3 regions of the Marinococcus sp. LNHM5E3-2.1 genome follow, and region 3 is predicted to be linked to each of the others. Evidence: a T-box and tRNA genes for the amino acid it is inferred to sense, from the RefSeq annotation. Region 3 holds a T-box; the other regions hold tRNA genes.
What was found. The T-box of region 3 lies ahead of argS (arginine--tRNA ligase). A T-box ahead of a tRNA ligase gene usually reads a tRNA of that ligase, here a tRNA-Arg.

Region 1 (7,353 bases), on a different contig from region 3:
TAGCCATTGCTTTTGGTATCTGGTTCAATCCTCCAGTAGGATGAACAATACCGTATTCATGCTCCATATAGGAAAGAATGCTGAAGGCCCCCGGGCAGTCCCACGGTGACATTCCTAAATATTTGGACTGAAAGGTAAAAGAAAGCTTCAGCCGCTCATCGGAAAAATACTGGCTCAACACGTCATACACAGACTTGCCGAGCGCCAGGTGCGGCAGGGCTTTAAGCGTTCGGGGCTTCATATAGTCAAGCAGCGATCCGTGCTCATGCTCAAGTACCGGCAGAAGCGCATCCCACCGTTTACCCAGATCATGCATAAAACGGTCATATCCCTTTTCATCGCCCGGAAAGGAAGCAGCGATCCTTCGCTTCATTTCCTGCTTATCGGAAGTCGGCCGGAAGCTTGAATCTTCGAAAAATAATTCATACATCGGATCCAGGTAGTTCCACGAAATATAGTGAGCCAGATCCTTTCCGGTTGCCGAAAAAATTTCCTCAACAATATGAGGCATACTTAAAAATGTCGGACCCTTATCAAAGCGGTAGCCGTCAACGTCCACGTGGGACGTGCGTCCGCCTGGCTTATCATCCTTTTCGAACACACTTACCTGAAAACCCTGACTCTGCAGCAGCATGGCAGCGGTAAGTCCTCCGGGGCCCGCTCCAATCACCGCAATTCGTGTCTCTCTCACTCCAAAAAGCCCCTCTCTGTCAAAACCTTATATGCATGTCCAAAGTTTTATTCCCGTTTTTTTGCATTCTCAACCTGCCCAAAAGCCCGGGAAAATAGACATTGTAAAAGCATAAAAAAAGACCTTTCAGAAAGAAAGGCCCCGTTCAACTGCTTCTGCTGTATAATGCAAGCACCCGGTCCACCTGCGCCCCGTACATTTCCCCGAACACGTTTAAATGGACGAGCAAATAATATAACTGATAGAGAGGCATCCGTTCTTCAAATTCAGCTTCCACCGGCTGGATGGTTTCATACGCTTCATACGTCCGTTCAGAAAATCCTCCAAACAGCCGTGTAAAGGCAAGATCAAATTCGTAGTCTCCATACCAGCAGGCGGGGTCAATCAAATATGGACGCCCTTCTTCTCCTGTGAGCCAATTGCCGGCCCAAAGATCGCCGTGCAGCTTAACCGGCTGCCGGTCGTCGGGTATCCATTCTTCGAGATGGTCCAGAATATAGCGCAGGCGGCGGGACCGTTCGTCAGTCAATTTGCCCAGGGATCTGGCGATTTCCATCTGCGGCCGCAGGCGGTGATCCCTTACAAAACGCACCCAGCTTGTTTCCCAGGAATTCTCCTGCGGCAGCTCCCCGATAAAGTTATCCTCCTCAAGGCCGAAATAATCTCCGGAGGATTGATGAAGATTGGCCAGGTCGATGCCCAGCCACTCGTCCGTGCGGCTGTCCCCTCTTCCCTGAATAATATCCATAATAATAAATTTCTTCGACCAGTGCAGTACATCAGGCACATGCACTGCTTCCGATTCACGCAGAAATTCGAGCCCGCGTTTTTCCTGGCGGAAAAAATCATACGGCGCCTCTTCATTCCATTTCAAAAAATAGGAGCGCTTGTTTGTATCCACCCGGTAGGCAGAGCTGATGCTTCCCCCGGAGAGGCCTGCTATATTGGTTACTTCTGCCTGCGGATCCACGTATCGTATCGCTTTTTGAATATGCTCCATTATACATTCTCCTGCTCTCTGATCCATTGTAATAAATGAAAGGTACTCGTATTAACCAGTTCAAACACGTGGTCGAAATTATTATCGAAATAAGGGTCAGGGACGTCTTCACTCCGGCGCTCAGGGTGAAAGTCCAACAGTTTCCATACCCTGCCGTCTTTAGTGGAAACGTGAAAGTCCTGAAGCATCTCAAGGTTCTGTTCATCCATAGCTACAATATAATCGGCTTCTTCTCCGGACTGCACGACCCGGGCGGTTCCCGGACCGGCATGAATACCATGCTGTTCGAGCACACCAATCGTTCCTTTATGCGGTGGCGAGCCTGCATGCCAATCACCGAGACCGGCTGAATCCACGCTGATTTTATTTTCCACTCCTGCTTCCTGCAGGTGCTTTTGCAAAAGCGCTTCTGCCATTGGCGAACGACAGATGTTTCCTAAACAGATGAATAAAACCTTTATACTCATAGATGCCCTCCTTTATCCGTAGAGATGTATAATCATGCCTTTTATTTCCCCGGTCATATCGAGAAGGGAAAGGGGCTCCTGTTCCTGCTGCAGCATCTGGTCTGTCATTTCCACTAATTTTTTATCAATCTTTTCAATCAGCTGATGGGTTTTGAGCCGTCCGTCGCTGCCAAACGACCTTTCTTCATGCAGGTTCAATCCGTGGTCCTTGAGCTCTGTAATAATTTCTCTTACAAGGCGTTTATATTCTTTTAACTCTGGAATGGTCTGGTGCTCCATCAAACGCCTGCCCTGCTGATCGAGTTGTTCAAGCATGATACCCATCTGCCGGTTGAATGTTTTGGACTGTTCGGTCTGCATCATTTCCGAAAACGGATTCTTTTCGGCTTTTCTCTCCTTTACACTGGGGAGCGGTGATTTAATATTTCCCTGAAGACGATGAATATCCACGCGTATACTGTCCTCCTTTACGCGTCTTCTGCCGGCCCAGTTACAATGGCCGCCATAAACGCTGGTACTTTCACAAATTCTTTTATAAGCAGCCGTTCTTCCGTAGTGTGGATATTTTCATACCCGACGCCCAGATTGATGGTAGGTATGCCGTAGCCGGAAATCACGTTGGCATCACTGCCGCCTCCGCTCTGTACAGTTCTCGGCTCCACATCGAGCCGGTTGGCGGCCTGCACAGCACGCTGCACCACATCATCTGATTCAGCCAGCACGTATCCTTCATACATTGGCTGTATGTCAATAGATGCCTCGGCGCCCATTTCTTCTGCTGCTTCTTCGAAAGCCCCGCGCATCGCAGCTATCTGTCTGCTCAGCTTATCCGGTTTAAAGGAGCGTGCTTCAGCAGAAATCACGACTTCATCACATACGACATTTGTCTGCGTGCCTCCGGCAAAGCTTCCGATGTTGGCTGTTGTTTCTTCATCAATTCGTCCAAGCGGCATCTTAGTCACTGCTTTAGAAGCAACACTGATGGCTGAAATGCCTTTTTCCGGCTCCACACCTGCGTGCGCTTTCTTTCCGTAAATAGTCGCGTGCATTTTCGTTTGGTACGGCGCTGACGTGACGAGCGTGCCAACCGGTCCGTCACTATCAAGCGCATAACCCATATCGGCGTGCACAAGTCCGGTATCAAGATGCTTTGCGCCCACAAGGCCGGACTCTTCCCCGACTGTGATGATAAACTGAACATCACCATAAGGCTCGTCTTCTTCCTGAAGTACTTTTATCATTTCAAGCATCGCCGCAATCCCTGCTTTGTCATCAGCTCCGAGAATGGTTTCCCCGCTTGAAACGATATATTCATCCTGCACTTCGGGTTCAATACCTTTCCCCGGTTCGACTGTATCCATGTGAGAGGTGAAATAAATTACCGGCTTTGTGCTGTCTGTGCCTTTTAACGTACAGACCAGGTTTCCTGCTCCGTGTCCGGTCAGGGCTTTGGCATTATCTTCTTTTGTCTCGAGGCCAAGCTGTTGGAATTTGCGTTTGATGACATCTGCGATTTTGGCTTCATGCTTCGTTTCCGAGTCTATCTGCACCAGTTCGATAAATTCCTGTATTAAACGTTCCTGATTTGCCATCACTATTATAACTCCTTTGCGGGTTGCTTAGGTTTATTATATATTTTTTTGCCTGCTGTGTTATAATTTGAGCATCAGTTTTTATTGAAAGCGGGGGTTAGAATGCAGAAAGTCATTATTTACATTATGATCTTTGCGCTTGTCGGCAGCAGCCTGTTAATGGGCGGAGCGGTGATGTTTTAAATAAACGTCAATCCTTGTATGTATCGGATAAAGCAGAACTTGCGGGTTTTCATACCCACTTGTTCTGCTTTTTATTTGTTTCTGCGTGCCATCTGTCTGTTTAATCGTTTGCCCGATATTGTATGGGTACGCTTCGGATCGGGCTTAAACATTTTTTTAATGAGCAGGTATTCTTCAATTTCATACAAAATATAAAACAGAGAGGAACGTATTTCGAATTCATGCCTTGTTTTAGGCAGCTCCATCTGCTGAATTTCATACTTCATTTCGTCAAGACGGTATAAAAAATAGCCGGCAGTATTACCCGGGGAGACAGCGTCGCTTAATTCATCCATATAATCAGCCATTTTATGGCCCTGGGGCACTGACTGATCAATCGAAGAAATAAACGGCAGGATACTCTCGAGTACCGAGAACTGTTTTTCCCTCATACGGAAATAGTGATAAAAGTAGTCGTCATCCCGGAGGAAGTGGTTATCTATATCTCTCAGGGCTTTTCCTTTAGCTTCATCAATAATCTTCGCTGCATCCGAAAATTCTGCCCCGTCCCAGATATTATCTCCAAAACGAAGGTAGTTTGCGTATTCCTCCCAAATTTTGCGAAAAGCGTCTTCAAGGCTTAATTGGTCCTGGGCCAGGCTTTTTTCACTGCTCGGCATATAAAGGTTCATAATTAAAGCTACCCCAATGCCGATAAAAATAATCGCGAGCTCGTTCATCCAGATACCTGCGCTCACCTGTTCTTCTGTATAAAGGTGCAGGACGATAACACTGCTTGTGACGATACCCCGGGCAGCGTTCGCTGCTACGCTGAGTGGAATACTGATGAGAAAGAGTGCAGCGATGGCCACCGGATTATAGCCTATCAGTTCAAAGAATACACTAGCGACCCCGAGCCCAATCACACAGGAAACGAGTCGTTCAATGCTGACAGTCAGGGAGCCCCTTTTAGTCGTTGTAATACAAAGAATGGTAATGACACCTGCTGATATGTAATAATCCAGCTGCAGCAGCTGGGCAATGTATACGGATATAGCCGTGCCTACTGCTGTTTTCAGCGTCCGATATCCAATTCGGAATCTCCCCATCTAAAAAACCTCTCAGTTTATTCATTCGTTCTTATATTATATCGTAAACACAGGCAGAGGGAAACTGACTGGCGCCTTTCATCCCGGCAGCGCCCTCTTCTGCATTCGTACCAGCCTAAAAACAAATAAAAAAGCAAAGGAATAGCTCCTTTGCTTACACATTTATTCATTGGTGCGCCTACCAGGACTCGAACCTGGAATGCGAGAACCGGAATCTCGAGTGATATCCCTTTCACCATAGGCGCTTTTGTCATATGTTTTAACAAGACAATGAATACTATACCAATGAACGAATATGAAAGTCAACCCATTTTTTAATTACGCTTCCCCGGGAGAGCCTTCGAGCATTTTTTCAAACTGTTCGTTGATATCCTCTTCACTGTACCCTGCTTCCTGAAGTCTTTTAGTAAAATGCTGGGAATACACTCTGGAACGTTCCTGCATCTTTCCGAACTTCTTGGACTCCTGCTTTTTTTTCGTCCGCTTCTGGCGGTCTTCCGCATTGGACATGATGCTCTCGGTAATAAACAAGGCCTTCCACACCTGATCTTCTTCATAGCCGGATGCGTTTGCATCAAGTTCATCGATGACGTTTTGGTAGTAATCACGGAACTCTTCGTACGAAATCTCTTCATTCATGTTTAAGTATTCCTGAATTTTTTCATAATGCGTCTGAATCATTTGTCTCCGCCCTTTTCATTTATGTATTCCGAAACAGTATACCACGAATATAAAGCTGAGCGTCAAGGCACTTCCCTGCCATTTCTTATTTTTGCAATTGACGTTTAAATCAAAAGCTCCAGAGGGAAGAATCCTTAATAGATCTTACACGAAGAAAGAGGGATAGCATATGGCAGAAGTAACATTTAAAGCTAATGTAGGAGAACCGCAGACAACAATCGCTTCTAATGGCAAAACACTATGGTACAGTGTGACAAAAGAGGAAGGCCCTTCAACAAAAAGTAATGACTATCGGGTTGGTTTTGAAACTTCCCAGGAATTCGAGCCGAAAACAAGCGAAATTGTATTTCCGGATGTTGATACTACTGTAGAGCAGGACGGCAACATCTATCATTTGGAAAAATAAATTCTACAGGCTCCTTCTTTAGGAAGGAGCTTTTTTTTACAAAAAAAAGCGCCCCCGGAGGGCACTTTTTATTTTGTGCAGTATTGATCGAAAGCTTCTTCGAGTTTTTGAACAACCTGAATCGGCTCGTGGCCTTCAATTTCATGACGCTCAACCATGCGCACCAATTCTCCGTCTTTTAAGAGCCCAAACGATGGGGACGACGGCGGGAATCCTGTAAAGTAAGAACGGGCCTGCTCGGTCGCTTCTTTATCCTGACCTGCGAACACGGTCACAAGCCGGTCCGGCTTCGTATCATAATTTGTCATGTAAGCTGCTGCCGGACGGGCAATGCCTCCAGCACAGCCGCACACGGAGTTTACCATAACAAGTGTCGTGCCTTCCTTGTTCAACACTTCATCAACTTCTTCCGGGGTACGAAGAGACTGGTAGCCCGCTTCTTCGATTTCATCCCGGGAAGCTTGTACTATATCATTAACGTAAAAATCAAAATTCATTAAAATCCTTCCTTTCCTTCACCGAATACCTACATTGTAGCGGATAAGAACAGGAAATCACAAGTGAGAAGCTTGAAAAGTTATTCGTTCAATGCTTTTTCAAGGTTATCGATATTTTGATTCATTAATGATACGTAGCTCGCGCCATCAGCAATCTCTTCATCGCTGGCTGATTCGAGATTATTCAGCGTATACACTTCTGCTCCGATTTCTTCCTGAAGAACATCTGTGGTGTCAGAAGGGATGTTTTCCTCCACCATAATGGCGTTCAGGTCATTTTTTTCTGCTGTGTCGATGATATTGTTAATTTCCTGCGTGGAAGGTTCACTCTGGGCGTTTACGCCGTTAACAGCAATTTCTTCCAATCCGTATCGTTCTTCCCAGTACCCATATGCTGCATGGGAAACAATAAATTGATTTTTACTGCTTTCATTCACAAGAGTCTGGAACCGCTCATCTAATTCATCGAGCTCCGCCGACAGTTCCTCATAATTACTTTCATAGGCCTGCTCATTATCTGGATCCGCCTCTACCAGCTGGTCTTTAATCACGCCGGCTGCTTCTTTCGCCTGAACCGGGTCGATCCATACGTGAGGGTCCGTACCGCTGTGGTCGTGCTCTTCCCCGCTGTGGCTTTCTTCAGCATGCTCAGCGTGTTCTTCTTCAGATTCGCCCTCCTCATGATCATGGGCTTCCTCCTCGCCGGCCGCCTCTGCCACCCTGGCTATCTGTACATCCTGATTACCAA
Region 2 (7,353 bases), on a different contig from region 3:
TACATTTGGAAAAAGACAGCAGGAGGAAATCTCCCGGGCTTTCTGCATACAGCAGTGGCAGGAAAAGCAGATGAATGAATACGACCGGTATGTAGTGCTGCTCGGCAAAAAATACGATCCGGTCATCACGAGGATACTGCCCATGGAGAGAACCGTTTTTCCGCTTCGGGAATACCGCGGGATGGGATACATGCAGCAGGCGTTAAAGCAGGCGGTAGCAAGTCATCGTCCGCTTCCCCTTCACGCCCGGGAAAAAAAGTCATGATGGAAACGATCCTGTTTTTTCTGACAGCAGCTGTCGTGTTAACGGCTCTTACGTACACACCAGTGCTTGGCACCTATTTATCGCTGTTTCAGACAATGGTGCACGAAAACGGACATGCCTTCATGGCGCTTGCCACCGGTGGGAAAGTGCGCTCGATCTCTTTATTTTATACGAGAGAGGGACTTGCTGAAACCGGTCATAAAGGGAGGCTTGGCCAGGCGCTTACAACGTTCGCCGGCTATCCGTTTGCAAGCGGGATGGCTCTTCTTTACAGCTGGGTATTCACCTCCGGCTGGTACAGCGGACTCATGATAGCCCTTGTAGGACTGCTCATCTGGAATACGCTTCTTTGGGTGCGTAATCCTGCCGGGATCGTCTGGGGACTGGCAGCTTCGGGTGGGGGTCTGTACCTGCTCATTGAAAATATGGTAATGCTTATGATGTGGATTATGTTCATGCTCGGCGTACTTCTGGTCATCCAGTCAGTCCGGTCGGCCTGGATCATTCTGCAGCGGAGTCTGCAGATGCCGGGGGACGCCGGAGATGCTACGGGGATGCACCGGGTGAGCCGCGTCCCTGCGCAGGTATGGGGCGTACTCTTTTTTACACTGGCGCTTGCAGCTGCCTGGTTTTCGGCAGGTTTTTGGCTGCAGTGGGACAGTTCCGTATTGATTCAGGGGGAAGGCGCTTAGTCGTTTCCCTTTTTTTATATGCAAAAACGGGTGGCGTCTACAGCCCGAAGCTGTTTTTATAATAACTAATACTTTCAAACCGGAAGCATACTTTGAAGTCAAAATGGGAAAAGTCGAAGAGAGTAAAAGAGTCTTTTTAGAAATGAGGGAAAGCGAGTGACAGAGACTATCAATCCCAGTCAAAAAGTATTAGCTTCAGTTGATAATCTGTGGGAAGAGGAAATAGAGTTTTTACAGACGATCGCACGATTTCCGAGTACGATCGAATATGAAGGATCCCTTCAATTATACTTAAAGAATTTTTTTCAGAACGAGCTGCAGATGGACGTAGAAACAGTGGATGTCGATGAAAAAGAAATCAGCTCTCTTCCGGGGTACTCCCCAAGCGAGTGGTCCTACGCAGGCCGGCCGGTAGTAGTGGCGAAAGCACCGCGCAGTTCCCGTAAGTCCGAAGGCAGCAGTTTGCTTTTCCAGGGCCATGTGGACGTTGTAAGTCCGGAGCCAAAGCACAAATGGAGCGTGGATCCATGGGGAGCGCAGCGTATTGGAGACCGCCTTTACGGACGCGGGGTGCTCGACATGAAAAGCGGTGTGGCGGCAATGATTTATGCCTATAAAGCCATACGGGATGCAGGCTACGAACCAGCAGCTGATTTTTCCATCAAAACGGTTATCGAGGAAGAAGCAACAGGCAATGGGACGCTCGCTGCAGCGAACGCCGGACATCTGGCAGATGCCGTTCTCATTCCGGAACCGTTCGGGCAGTGCCCATCCACCGCCCAGCTTGGAAGCCTCTGGCTCCGTATTCATATCGATACGAGCAGCAATCTGCAGTCGGATAAAAGCGGCGTCGGAGCGAATGCCATCGAAAAAGCACAAAGCGTGATTGAGGCTCTGCAGAGCTACCGGGAATACGTCAACCGGGATGAACAAAAGCCGCCGGAATTTGCCCATATGAAAGAGCCGATCGACGTGGAGGTAGGAACGATGCACAGCGGGGACTTTGCCTCCAATATTCCTGTAGAAGCGACACTTGAGGTTCGTTCTGCGGTTTACCCGGGGAAGGACCCGGCCGAAGGCAAACAGGATCTAATCGATTGGATTCTTGATAAAACAAAAGATGATGAGTGGCTTCGCGAGAATCCTCCGTCTTTTGAATCCTTTGGTTTTCATGCGGAGGGTATGGTGATGCCTGAGGATGACCCTCTGTTTGCCAAACTCGATGAAGCCCATGAGCTGGTGACCGGAAAACAATGCGGCAGACAGGCGATTCCGGTAACGACAGATGCCCGGTATTACGGCCTTTATTATGATACGGCTGTTACATGCTACGGCCCATCAGGCGCAAAAATGCACGAACCGGATGAATGGGTGGACCTGGAAAGTGTAAAAAACGTAACGAAAGTGTACGCAGACTTTTTAATCCGCTGGTGCGGCATTTATAAAAAGGAAGGGGAAGGCTGATGAGCTATTCGCGTGCCCTTATTGTGATTGACTACACGATGGATTTTGTAGCGGAAGAAGGTGCACTTACCTGCGGGGAGCCGGGTCAGAAAATCGAAAACGCTATTTATCAATTAATTGAAACCTATCAGGCCGCGGATGATTTTGTCGTATTTGCCCTCGACCGTCACGAAGAAGGGGAGGAGTATCATCCGGAAACGAAGCTGTTTCCTCCCCATAATATAGCTGGAACGAAGGGAAGGGATCTGTATCGAAGCATTCAGAGTCTGTATGAATCTATACGACATCAGCCGAATGTTTGGCAGGTGGACAAAACAAGGTATAGTGCATTTGCAGGAACAAGCCTGGAACTGAAATTGAGAGAACGCGGCATTACCGAGCTTCACCTTGCCGGCGTCTGTACCGATATCTGTATTCTTCATACAGCAGTAGATGCCTATAATAAAGGCTTCGATATCGTCATCCATCAGGATGCTGTAGCAAGCTTTGACGAGGAAGGACATGAGTTTGCGCTAAAACACGCACAAAATATTTTAGGGGCGTCAGTCCAATAGAAAGGAAGAACAGCATGACCGGACAAAATAACCAGGGGCCGCTCGGTGTTGTGCATCAACAGATCGCTGAAGCCTCCCAGCTTATTCAATTGCCAAATACTGTAGAAACAATACTGAAATACCCGAAAAGAAAAGTGGAGGTCCAGTTCCCGGTGGAAATGGACGACGGCCACACCCAGATGTTTACCGGCTACCGGACGCAGCATAATGATGTGCTTGGTCCGGTGAAAGGCGGGCTCCGCTTTCACCCACAAACGGATGAAGAGGAAACGGAGGCGCTGGCCGCATGGATGACGTTTAAGTGCGCGCTTGTTCAGATTCCGCATGGCGGAGCAAAGGGAGGTGTCGTCTGTGATCCTTCCATGCTGAGTGACCGTGAGCTTCGCCAGGTCAGCAGAGGATACACAGAGGCCCTGTTTGACCTTCTGGGTCCCAATAAAGATGTGCCCGCCCCGGATGTGTATACGGATCCAAAGGTCATGAGCGTCATGATGGATACCTACTCCCGGATGGCAGGCGGTCACGAGCCCGGCGTTATCACCGGCAAGCCACCTCTTGTCGGCGGTTCAAAAGCAAGAGAATCAGCCACGGCCCGCGGCGCTGTATATATTATCGAAAAAATGCTTGAGCAGGAGAACAAACGTCCCGAAGACATACGCGTGGCCGTACAGGGTTTTGGCAACGCCGGACAGATCGCCGCGAGACTGCTGTACGATTTAGGATGTAAAATTGTGAGCGTCAGCGACTCCAAAGCCGCCCTGTATGATGAGGAGGGGCTTGATATTCCGAGAGCCCAGCAGGCAAAAGCAGGAAACAGCGGCCTGCAGGAATACGGAGAAAACTATCTGCTCGAAAATAACATGGACATTCTTTATACTGACGCTGATATTTTGATACCTGCTGCCATGGAAGGCGTTATTACAAAAGATAATGCAGACCGGATAAAAGCCCCGAAGATTATGGAGCTTGCAAACGGACCGACAACACCGGAAGCAGATCATATTTTAAAGGACCAGGGCCAGGCAGTATATCCGGATATTTTAGTGAATGCCGGTGGTGTTATCGTGTCGTATCTGGAATCCGTTCAGAACCATATGAACTACTATTGGTCTGAAGATGTAATTAATGAACGGATGAAGGAATTTATACTCGAAGCATACGAACAAACGGAAAAATCAGCCTACGAACACAAGACCACCAACAGAAACGGTGCAATGATTTTCGCGATGGACCGGCTGCAGGAAGCAATGGAGTACCGTGGCTGGATCTAAAAAATTAACAAATTCTGCATGAATCTATAGTCACAGGGGAGTCAACAAGATAAAATGCTAGTGTGAGCTTTTCCGGAAACGGGAAGAAAAACTGCTAAGAGTTCTAGGAGGGATTAGATGGATTGGTCAAAAGAATTTGATTTTCATAAAAACGATACGGAAGACAGTACAGCAGAAAAAATGAAACGAATCAGCAAATGTATTGATAAGCTCTGGGGAGATTTCGACGAAGTCTTAACGGAAATTGTGGAGCAGGGCGGGCTGGAAAAAGAAGACTACAGAAAACGGTTCAGGGATGAAACATTTACGATTGAACTTCTGGAGTCCGAGTTAAAAGGCTCTGTCAGCGGCCACTTTGATCGTAACATCGATGTCATGGTTGATTTGACACTGGATGAACCGAAAAAGAAATCGCTCAGCCAGGTCTTCCTTCCAAACGACAAACTGTATCTGATCGACACGCGCAGCAACCAATGGGTAATCGCCGAAGCCGGCAAAAAACCAAAAGACTGCACAAAGCTTGAGAAAAAGCATATCGAGCAGATATTCGCTCACATGCTTCGTGAATATAGAGTAACGAAATAACAAAACAGAAGAAAGCATCCAACTTGTCGGTTGGGTGCTTTCTTTCATCAGGTGCTTTTGAAAGGAAATCTTGACAATGAGCGCATTTCCACGTATTCTTACATTTGTCTTTGTTCACCGGAGCAAAGGTCATAGTTATACACATAAGCCCTAGTAGCTCAGGGGAAGAGCAACAGCCTCCTAAGCTGTAGGTCGCAGGTTCGAATCCTGCCTAGGGCGCCATAATATATAAGTTACCCCCGGGCCCTGGGCCCGGGGGTTTGTTGTTCAATCCGGTCCGGTCTAAAAGTTGCCTTAGAGAAAATATGTGTCTATAAGCGAAAAAGGTTTGAAATGACCGAACGCATACATTAAAATTAAATTAAAGATTCTGACAAAAAGCGGGAAGGGAGCTAAAATGATTATTATTGTTTTATCCCTGATGTTGTTTGCCGTGCTTACGTATCTGTTTTATGGCCTGTGGATTACGAGTGCAGATGCAAAAGAAAGCAGGCAGCTTTGTTCCCTGCTGTACGGAAGCTCGCTGCTTGCGCTTGTACTATTAAATACATCCATGCTTTTGTAAAACTCCGCCCTGGCGGAGTTTTTTTGTATTTCGCAGGGTTAAGCCCATAAATAAACGAAAAATGATTAAAGCCTGTATCATCTTTGAAGTGTATAATATAGGGTAATAACTAGAAGCTTATATAAATTAAGAAATCTGCGGCAGGGGGGCTGCAGCCATAGCATTATTTATCATATGAAACGCAATTGGAGTGGGGGACATGGGAAAATTTTATACAATTATCACAGTGATTGGTCTGGGGGTTGCTGGTCTGTTCGGATACCATTGGTATGATACAGAATCGAGCATTCAGACGATTCAGATGCACGAAGAGGTTACCAGCTTATCAAAAGAAACAAACGTATCTTCGGGCTTATCTTCCTTTTCACTAAACGGCAGCGGGGAAGTGCGTTATTTTGGTATCAGTGAAAGATATATTCTGTCTCAAAAAACGCAGAAGAATAATTAAATCTGCCCTAGCTGCAGCTGTCTGTTCTGCTTTATCTGGTGAAAATCAAAAAAGCTGTTTGAAGGCCGTTCAGTTTTTATAGAAAAACGTTAATGGTTGATTTTCAAAGCCCATAATGTGAATATATAACTAAGAGAAGCTTAGACTGCAGATGGGGTTTATAAAAACAGCAGAAGAAGCAAAAAAGAACGATGATAACCGACAGTAGGGCATCTACCTGACCTGCACTCATAGAGCAGGTTTTGTACGGTTATGTGCAGGGAGGAAAGATATTTTGACTTCAATTATAGCCCACCGGGGGGCTTCAGACCGCCGTCCGGAAAACACCATGTCGGCTTTCCGCCAGGCTGTCACAGACGGAGCAGACGCAATTGAAACAGATGTGCAGCTGTCAAAAGACGGGGTACCGGTGCTGATTCATGATACGCTGTTGAAACGTACAACCGGTGCTTCCGGAAGTGTTCACGAATATACATACAAGGAACTGCAGGATTTAAGCGCGGGGGCGTGGATGCATAAAAGGTACCGCAAGGAAAAAATCGTCAGTCTGGAGCAGCTTCTGCAGGAAACAGGCATGGAGGAAATGAAGCTTGTGCTTGAATTAAAAAATTCCAACATTGCTCATAAAGGTCTTGAAGAAGCTGTGATTAACCTGCTGAACGACTATGAAAAAATAGAATCGGCTACAGTGTCAAGCTTCAATCACCGATCGATGGCCTACGTTCGGGAGCTGTCGGAAGAGATCAATATCGCTATTCTTTACGCGGTGCACCTGTACCGCCCGTGTGAATACGCGAAAATCGTCGGAGCTACAGAGCTTCACCCTCATTACCGCACGATCGATAAATCCTGGATTGACGACGCTATTAATTCGGAACTCGAGGTTATTCCTTATACTATTGATAAAAAAAGTGGATGGAAAAAAGCAATAGATGCCGGCGTCACGGGGATTATTACAAATAAACCAAAGGCTCTTCAGCAGTATTTGTATCCCCCTAAGCAGGCAGCGCCGGAGGAACCGAAGCCTTCGGAACAAACGGAACCGTCAAAACTATCCGAACCATCGAATCAAAAAGAAGCTTACACAGATTAAAGCTTCTTTTTTTATGAGTGAATATAATTTCATTTACCGAAATTATTTTATTGCTTATTAACGAAAAAAGCCGCCTTTTTTACAAAGCGGCTTCCTGTCATTATTTGCTGTTAATAAACCCAGGGTGCTACAGCAGACCTACTTTTTCCAGGCCGCGCGCAATGCCGTCATTTCCCACGTCAGCGGTAATATGGCGGGCATAGCTTTTAACTTCATCCGGGGCGTTTCCCATGGCAACGCTGTTTGGTACGTACTGAAGCATTTCCACATCGTTGTAATTATCTCCAAAGGCATAGCAGTCCTCAAGCGCAATACCGGCTTCAGCGATTAGGTTTTTGATTCCGTTTGCTTTAGACCCTCCAGGAGGAATGACGTCGAGTGAATAAGGGTGCCAGCGCACAAACCGCAGATCCTGC
Region 3 (7,353 bases):
AAAGCGGTGAAGGTCAAAGAAATTCGCAACTGCCTCTATATCATTCACATGGTCCTCCAAAGTATATCCTGATGTTGGCGCACTGCTTTTCCCTCTACCCCGATGCGCAAAAACAATACACCGCCGGGGCTCTAACGCCCGGATCGTATCAATATAGTTTTCAGCAGGTTCGGATAATCCCGGACTAATAAATAAAGGAGTTGTCTCCCTAGTATCCGGAGAACTGTCCAGGCAGTGTAAAACCGTATTATTGCCAGAAATCCAGTATTCTCTCATCGATAACCCCCCTTTTTGCTGAAGTTTAGCCGAATCATTATTTTTTGCTCCCGCTCTCCTCCAAACGTTTCACAAAGCTCGAGCCTTCGCGAAGATACCCATGTTTTTGATAAAACTGATGTGCCGCCTTCCGTTCATTTCGATTACCACTCGAAACTACTACACCATCACATCCAAGGTGGTTCGCCCAGACCTCTACGGCTTCGATTAAAATTGTTCCAATGCCTTGGCGCTGTTTATCTGCTCTCACTGCCATAGCTAAAATAGCTCCATATGTGCCCGTTCTTTCAAAATAATGCATATGCCCCAAGCCAACAAACCCGAAAATTTCTTCTTTATCATTTACAGCGACAATTGCTTCGTATTGCGGCAGCTGCATTAAGTGGTCCATGCGATTAACGATATCCTCTGGCGTGCTCGTGTACCCCAATACATCAAAAAGCAACGGTAGAGAAATATAGTCCCGTTTCCTGATCGTTCGGCAATGAATCATCTTAGTAACACCTCCTTGTTTAGTTATAGAAGCTTGAGAAAACTATTACAGACGATAAATGTAATCACTATACCCCGACACTAATACTTGCCGCTGATGGAGAGGCAGCCAAAAGAAAGAAAACGTCTTTCCTTCTTCCTCCCCCGGGCGGTTGATGGCTCCGTTGGTTTAACGGGGTATATTATTAGTTGAATCTCTTCTACATTTCTTCGGGTGCCTGAACACCAAGAATACGCAACCCCTCCTGCAACACAATCGCCATTGCATGTACCAGGGCCAGTCTGGCTGGCAGCTCCTCGTCCTCCCTCCGTATGCGTACCTGATTGTAGTATTTGTTGAAGCTCTGGCTTAAATGAATCAAATACTTGGCAATGACCGAAGGCTCACTCTGATGGTAGCTTCTTTCAATAACCGACGGAAAAGCTGCCAGCGCTTTGATGACATTCCAGCTCGGAGCATCCGTTAATCCCTGCTCCACTGAAGACGGCTGATAACCGGCCTTCTTTAGAATCGAAAAGGCTCTTGCATGCGTGTACTGTACATACGGCCCTGTCGTTCCTTCAAACCGCAGCATATCCTCGAATTGAAATTCGATATTATTTTGCCGTTCGTGCTTTAAGTCATGAAAAATAATCGCTCCAACACCGACTATACGCGCAGTTTCTTCCTTCTGCCCAAGCTCCGGGTTTTTCTTCTCAATATTTCGCTGCGCCAGATCAATGGATTCCTGAATCACTTCTTCCAGTAAAATCACTTTTCCTTTTCTCGTCGACATTTTCTTCCCATTTTGCAGTATAAAGCCGAACGGGATGTGGATCATTCCCTTCGCCCAATCGTATCCCATCTTTTCCAAAACCAAAAACAGCTGTTGAAAATGCAGGCGTTGCTCGTCTCCGACAATGTAGTACGATTGATCGAACCCGTACTTCTGATGCCGATAGATTGCCGCGGCCAGATCCCGTGTGGCGTATAGCGTAGCCCCATCGGATTTTCGAATCAGGCACGGCGGCAGCTGATGGTCGCTCAAATCGACTACTTCTGCTCCTTCGGATCTTACCAGCAGCTCCTTCTCTTGAATCAGTTGCGCCACCCCCTCCATCCGATCGTTATAAAAGGCTTCGCCGTGGTACGTATCAAACTCTATACCCAATAGATTATAAATCTTTGAAAATTCCTGCAGGGATTCGTACCGGAACCAACGCCAGAGAAGGGCTGCTTCTTCGTCCCCCTGTTCGAGCTTTCGGAACCACTGACGTGCCTCTTCTTCCAAATGCGGCTCAGTCTTCGCTTTTTCATGGAACAGTACATACAAATCCAGCAGTTCTTTAATCGTATTCTGCTGTACCTGCTCCTCCGATCCCCAGCGCGTATAAGCCACCATTAATTTTCCGAACTGGGTCCCCCAGTCCCCCACATGGTTAATCTTGACCGGGGTGTATCCACACTTTTGGACAATGTTCGCCATGGCATTACCGATCACCGTCGACCGTAAATGCCCCATCGAAAAGGGCTTCGCAATATTAGGTGACGAAAAATCCAGCGTAATGGTCTTCCCTCTCCCCCATGCATGCGTCCCGTAATTCGTTCCTTCTTGTTGAATGCGCTGAAGAAGTTGCTGACTGACAGCTGCTTTATCTAAAAACCCATTCACATATGGTCCATCTGCCACCACGTTTTCAAATAACGGGCTGTTGATGCTGTCGGCCAACTCGGCAGCGATTTCCTTAGGATTGGTTCGGAAATGCCTGGCCAGCGCAAAGCAAGGGAACGCCAGATCTCCCTGCCCCTCATATTTTGGATATTCAATCAACGCCTGGACCTCCTCGACATTCAACACATGCTGAATGTGCGGGGTAATGGCTTCGGCATAATGCTTTTCGTATTCGATCATCTGCTTTTCCTCCTGTTTATAGCATAAAAAAATCCCGCCTCTGTATAGAGACGAGATCTTACCCGCGGTACCACTCCGATTGTTCCGAAGAACCTCCTTGCCCATTGATAACGAAATGACCCGACGGTTCCTACTTGGTTTCAGACCGTTCCTCCGAAGTGCGCTTCATCATGCACCGTTTCCCAGGCTTCCACCGTCCCTGAGTCGCTGCCAGACCGGCCGCATCATTACTCTCTTCTTCCCCGAATATGATTTATTAATGAAGAAGTGTATATGTAAAAGATAGAAAAATCAACCTTAAAATTACAAAAATGGTTTTCGAGACTGTGCTTTTTCCATAAATTGTGATATTTTAATAACAACCATATTTAAAGCATCCAACAAAACTATTTTCACGAAAGGACGAAAGCTCATGTAGGCAGCTCATCTTCCCCATATAAAAACTAAATACAGTGGGTGATATGATGAGCAGCACACGTTCGTTCTTTTTGTTGTTGAGTAATCAGTCCATCGCCAGTGCCGGCGATATTTTTTATCTTGTAAGTATCATCAGCGTCGTTTACGAACGCACTTCTTCCGTGTTTCTCGTTTCTCTTATTCCTTTTATCAATACGTTTTCCCGGTTTCTTGGCGGCTTGTTCGCTCCTTTGATACTGGAAAAAGGGAACCTGAGATCGATTTTAGCTTCGGCATCTATCGGTAAAGGGCTGCTGTTGATGACCCTGCCCATGCTTCTTTTAACAGCTATCGGGTCTTCATTTTTAATTTGGGCGTTGATCATTGTGGGCCTGATTGCCGTATTGGACAGTTGGATCACGCCTGCCCGGAACGCTTCTCTTCCCAGAATCGTCCCTCGGCGCTTTCTGGTTTGGGCAAACAGCCTGATGTCCGTTTCTGACCAAACGATTCAATTAACCGGGTGGCCTGTTGGCGCTCTGTTCATCGTACTGTTTCCACCAGGTGCAGTGTTTATAGGCACTTCCCTTACTTTTATGATAATTCCTTTACTGCTTCTTGGTGTTCGTATTGAGAGCAGCGACGCTTCTTTGCAAACCTCGTCGGTTTCATCGATGGCAGAAACCATTCAATCGGGATGGAAGTATGTATGGAAGCATCGTCCGCTGCGCACCATGTTTATTGTCGATGGCATCACTTCTTTAACAGCAGCCATCTGGATCGCTGCGTTACTGTATGTGTATGTTGCCGATGTGCTTCAGGAAAATGAGTCGTGGTGGGGTTACATCAATGCTTCGTTTTTCGCCGGCCTGATGATTGGCGGTATGCTCTGCTTCCGGTTTGAAAAAGCTCTTCAGGCTAAAGCCCGGTATTTTTTAATCGGCAGCTCGTTTTGTGTTGCGATATTCACCTTTTGGTTCGCGTTTCCAGCTTCCAACGCTTTCGCCCTGCTCATTTCCCTTTTGATCGGTATTCCGACGCAGGTTCAGGAAGTTACGCAAATTTCTCTGATTCAAGCCCATACGGAAGAAAAGCAGCTGGCAAAGGTATTTTCTTCCAGAGACGTTATTTTGACCAGCTTTTTTGGCCTTTCTTCATTATTGGTTGGAGGACTGGCGGAAACAGCGGGAGTGCGCATCGTTTTCATCATTGCTTCCCTCCTTTTGGCCATCAGCTGTCTGATGTATATACGGCACCGAAGAATATTATCGGTTTCTGCCGAAGAACAAAAGCTTTCTGCGTATAGGACACTGAAACAATAAATCATTATAAATAAACAGCAGCGCTATCTTTCTAGAGGGCGCTGCTGTTTATTTATGCTTTTTATTATCGGCTTCGTTACTTCAGCTGTTTTATAGAATTACGACAAGCCTATTAGAAGGTCATTCCGACTCCGAATCAAGTAAATATGGCAAAGTAGTTTAATAGCGTGCCAAAACATCCATGTTCTTTTTAGAACGTGCTAAAAATAATTCAAGACCTTTTGGTACGCAATAGTGCTTTTTTAGGTCGACATATACAATGACTAAAAAGGTCTACCTTTTGCAACGCTCCATAAATAGAAATTTGATCCAAAGAATAGTTGGCAATAGTTTCCTTGTTATGTACTTGATTTGGATTATATGAAAAAATAAGTAAGGAAAGATAATCTCAATATGAAATAAAAATGATTTTTTGTAATTTACAATCATATAGGTAAAGCACATTTGGAAAAAGGAGTGTCAATAATTGAAAGATAAGACGAAAGAAGTGGGCCATGCGATTGCAAAAGGAAGTTTAAGTGCAGTTCCAGTGGCAGGAGGGCTTTTATCAGAACTTTTTGGCCAAGTGTTTGTAGGTCCTGCTACAAAAAGAAGAGAACAAGTACTCTCAGATATGGACGAGAGGTTGAAAATATTAGAAGAAGAAGGACATGATATTCAGCAATTAGCAGAGAGTGAAGAGTTTTTAACGATTGCTATGCAAGTATATAATGTGGCCTTGAAGACGCATCAGTCAGAAAAAAGAGTGAAATTAATGAATGCCCTTTCTAATACACCTAAGCTTCATATTGGAGAAAATAAAAAGCAAATGTTTCTAACTTATATTGATGAATTTAATGAATGGCATTTGAGGATACTCTATTTTTTGGATAACCCAAATATTCATTTTAAAGAGGGGAGTAAACCGAATATTTCAATGGGGGCAAAATCTTCTATACTGACCATGGCCTTCCCAGAACTAGATTCTGAACGTGGGTTTTACGATCGAATAGTCATTGATTTATACAACAATGGATTGATTTTTCACGAATCGCTTCATACGACTATGTCTGAACAAGGACTATGGCAGTCAGGCACTTCTGAATTCGGCAAAGAATTTTTAGCCTTCATTTCTAATTAAATTTATTATTCATGATTTCTTCCATCAAACGGGTACCTCTGCGAAACAATTGTATATACTCTATCTTTTTGACTCTTAATGTGTACTTTTTGGGAGGCATTCTTGATAATAAAAAAATAATCTCTCCTAATACGTTAGAGAAGATCATTTTTTTATTATGTTTTTATGGAACGACAAAAAAACATATCGTATTGATGAGGAATAATCCGCCTAACACCCATACTACGATCATTTTTGCCGCTCGATGCTTGTGATAGACATGAACAAGAAGAAATAGGAGCGGTGTTACCGTACAGATAAATAGGACCCCTTTGTTCTTGTCTTCTATCGTATAGTGCATCTGATCTAATAAAAGCATCAAATTCCATGAAATAAATAAAACGATGCCATACATATAAAGAACGTATTTTGCACTGGTCATCGAACACCTCCATGAATAGCTGACCATATTTCTTTTTCCATAATAGCAGCCAATTATTTGAAAAGGACTATGATGGATGTTGTTCGATCTATTCCTTGTTATAAAGGTAAACTGCCTAGAGAAATGCCTGTTTTCCTTTAATATTACATGTCCTTCTCATTCATTTCTCATTTTCTTATAAAGAAATGCTCATCTCATGCCTTTATTGTAGAAGAAGAACCACAAATATCGGGGAGAAGTGGCCTTAAAAGAAAAATGTTTGGAGGCACTCTAGGGTGTGCATTTTCATGAGCACTCATTAGACTTAGTAGTTTCGAACGAATAGCAAAAACCATTCAAGGAGGAATCCATCATGAAATGGAAAATAGAAGAAGCGTTTCATCGCCTAAATAAGCACGCGGAAGAAGACGTTTCCACTCTCTTAATAAAGGGCCATCCGGCTTTATTATATTTAAGTGCGAAACAGGAACAACAATTACAGGACGTGTTTTATTTTCTTCGCGAAGAAAACTTGGTGCATATCGAAGCTATCGATGATCACTATCCCCGGGGGCGTCAAGCTCATGTGGTTCTCAAAGCCCTTCCCCTGCCACGGTTGGTGCAAATATGGGAGGAAATCGAATATTCTTAACACATTAAAAGCATGCACTTAAAAATGAAATAAAATTTTGTATAAATTAATTACGGTGCATGAAATTTTTAATATCACTGAAAGAAAGCCAGCTCAATCGGCTGGCTTTCAAGGTGGGTATCACATGTTAAGGGAGATGGCGATTGGGAGATCGCTCCCATCCTCAAGATACCACTTATTTGTCTCGTTGAACACGTCAAAGAAACAATCTTTACAAATATTTAAAACTTCCTTATAGCTAACGAATGATTTTGGCCTAAACCTCTTCCATCGCGTGCCCCGGAGTGTTTTTCCTGTTTTATCGGGAAGGGCTTATTGTTATATTTATGCCGCTATCGGGTATGGCCTATGGAGATAAATCTTCAAATTTCAGAGCCATCTTACATGGTTTACCCAAAAGGAGAGCGAAGACATGAGTCGTTGGTTCAATATTTTTATCGTAACACTTGTCATGCTGGTATCTTCCAGTGCCCTGACCGCCTGTGGGGATGACGAGAAATCGGATGGGATGCCTGAAGAGTTTCCTAATAACGAAGACGAATAATACATGGGGTGTTTTCATCATCTATTTCTAATACCTTCAAAGGAGAGAGCCAATGTTTAAGCTCGTGTTAACCTTAACGAATGGCCACCAGGTTTCGCATAAAGTAGCAGAGGAAGAGGCAGCCATCGATGCGTATTTTGATGTTCAGCGGGCGATGAGCACAGCGGCCAAGGGGACCTCCCAGGAAGTCTTGGCCCTAGGAGACTCGTTGCTCCTTCGCGCAGATGCTATTATATGCTGTGAACTGAAAGGGCCGCGA

Region 1: it encodes a tRNA-Arg, which carries the amino acid that the T-box ahead of argS (arginine--tRNA ligase) is inferred to sense. The anticodon was not compared.
Region 2: it encodes a tRNA-Arg, which carries the amino acid that the T-box ahead of argS (arginine--tRNA ligase) is inferred to sense. The anticodon was not compared.

Annotation. Positions count from the first base shown of each region.
Region 1 is NZ_JBQLIB010000012.1:60,200-67,552, reverse strand. It holds gene ACTRXH_RS13005 (phytoene desaturase family protein) at 1-691, opposite strand, end outside; gene ACTRXH_RS13000 (fructosamine kinase family protein) at 837-1,691, opposite strand; gene ACTRXH_RS12995 (low molecular weight protein-tyrosine-phosphatase) at 1,691-2,158, opposite strand; gene ACTRXH_RS12990 (YaaR family protein) at 2,171-2,608, opposite strand; gene ACTRXH_RS12985 (M20/M25/M40 family metallo-hydrolase) at 2,626-3,750, opposite strand; gene prli42 (stressosome-associated protein Prli42) at 3,853-3,933, shown strand; gene ACTRXH_RS12975 (aromatic acid exporter family protein) at 4,005-5,021, opposite strand; tRNA gene ACTRXH_RS12970 (tRNA-Arg) at 5,192-5,266, opposite strand; gene ACTRXH_RS12965 (hypothetical protein) at 5,340-5,702, opposite strand; gene ACTRXH_RS12960 (hypothetical protein) at 5,872-6,108, shown strand; gene ACTRXH_RS12955 (BrxA/BrxB family bacilliredoxin) at 6,177-6,605, opposite strand; gene ACTRXH_RS12950 (metal ABC transporter solute-binding protein, Zn/Mn family) at 6,686-7,353, opposite strand, start outside.
Region 2 is NZ_JBQLIB010000001.1:204,656-212,008, forward strand. It holds gene ACTRXH_RS01045 (DUF6884 domain-containing protein) at 1-265, shown strand, start outside; gene ACTRXH_RS01050 (M50 family metallopeptidase) at 262-957, shown strand; gene ACTRXH_RS01055 (ArgE/DapE family deacylase) at 1,114-2,421, shown strand; gene ACTRXH_RS01060 (cysteine hydrolase family protein) at 2,421-2,975, shown strand; gene ACTRXH_RS01065 (Glu/Leu/Phe/Val family dehydrogenase) at 2,990-4,246, shown strand; gene ACTRXH_RS01070 (hypothetical protein) at 4,364-4,831, shown strand; tRNA gene ACTRXH_RS01075 (tRNA-Arg) at 4,979-5,053, shown strand; gene ACTRXH_RS01080 (hypothetical protein) at 5,229-5,396, shown strand; gene ACTRXH_RS01085 (hypothetical protein) at 5,596-5,844, shown strand; gene ACTRXH_RS01090 (glycerophosphodiester phosphodiesterase) at 6,119-6,937, shown strand; gene ACTRXH_RS01095 (Cof-type HAD-IIB family hydrolase) at 7,065-7,353, opposite strand, start outside.
Region 3 is NZ_JBQLIB010000004.1:10,645-17,997, reverse strand. It holds gene ACTRXH_RS06825 (alpha/beta fold hydrolase) at 1-276, opposite strand, end outside; gene ACTRXH_RS06820 (GNAT family N-acetyltransferase) at 314-769, opposite strand; gene argS (arginine--tRNA ligase) at 969-2,657, opposite strand; T-box leader at 2,704-2,912, opposite strand; gene ACTRXH_RS06810 (MFS transporter) at 3,125-4,378, shown strand; gene ACTRXH_RS06805 (hypothetical protein) at 4,845-5,498, shown strand; gene ACTRXH_RS06800 (hypothetical protein) at 6,272-6,550, shown strand; gene ACTRXH_RS06795 (EexN family lipoprotein) at 6,963-7,094, shown strand; gene ACTRXH_RS06790 (hypothetical protein) at 7,147-7,353, shown strand, end outside.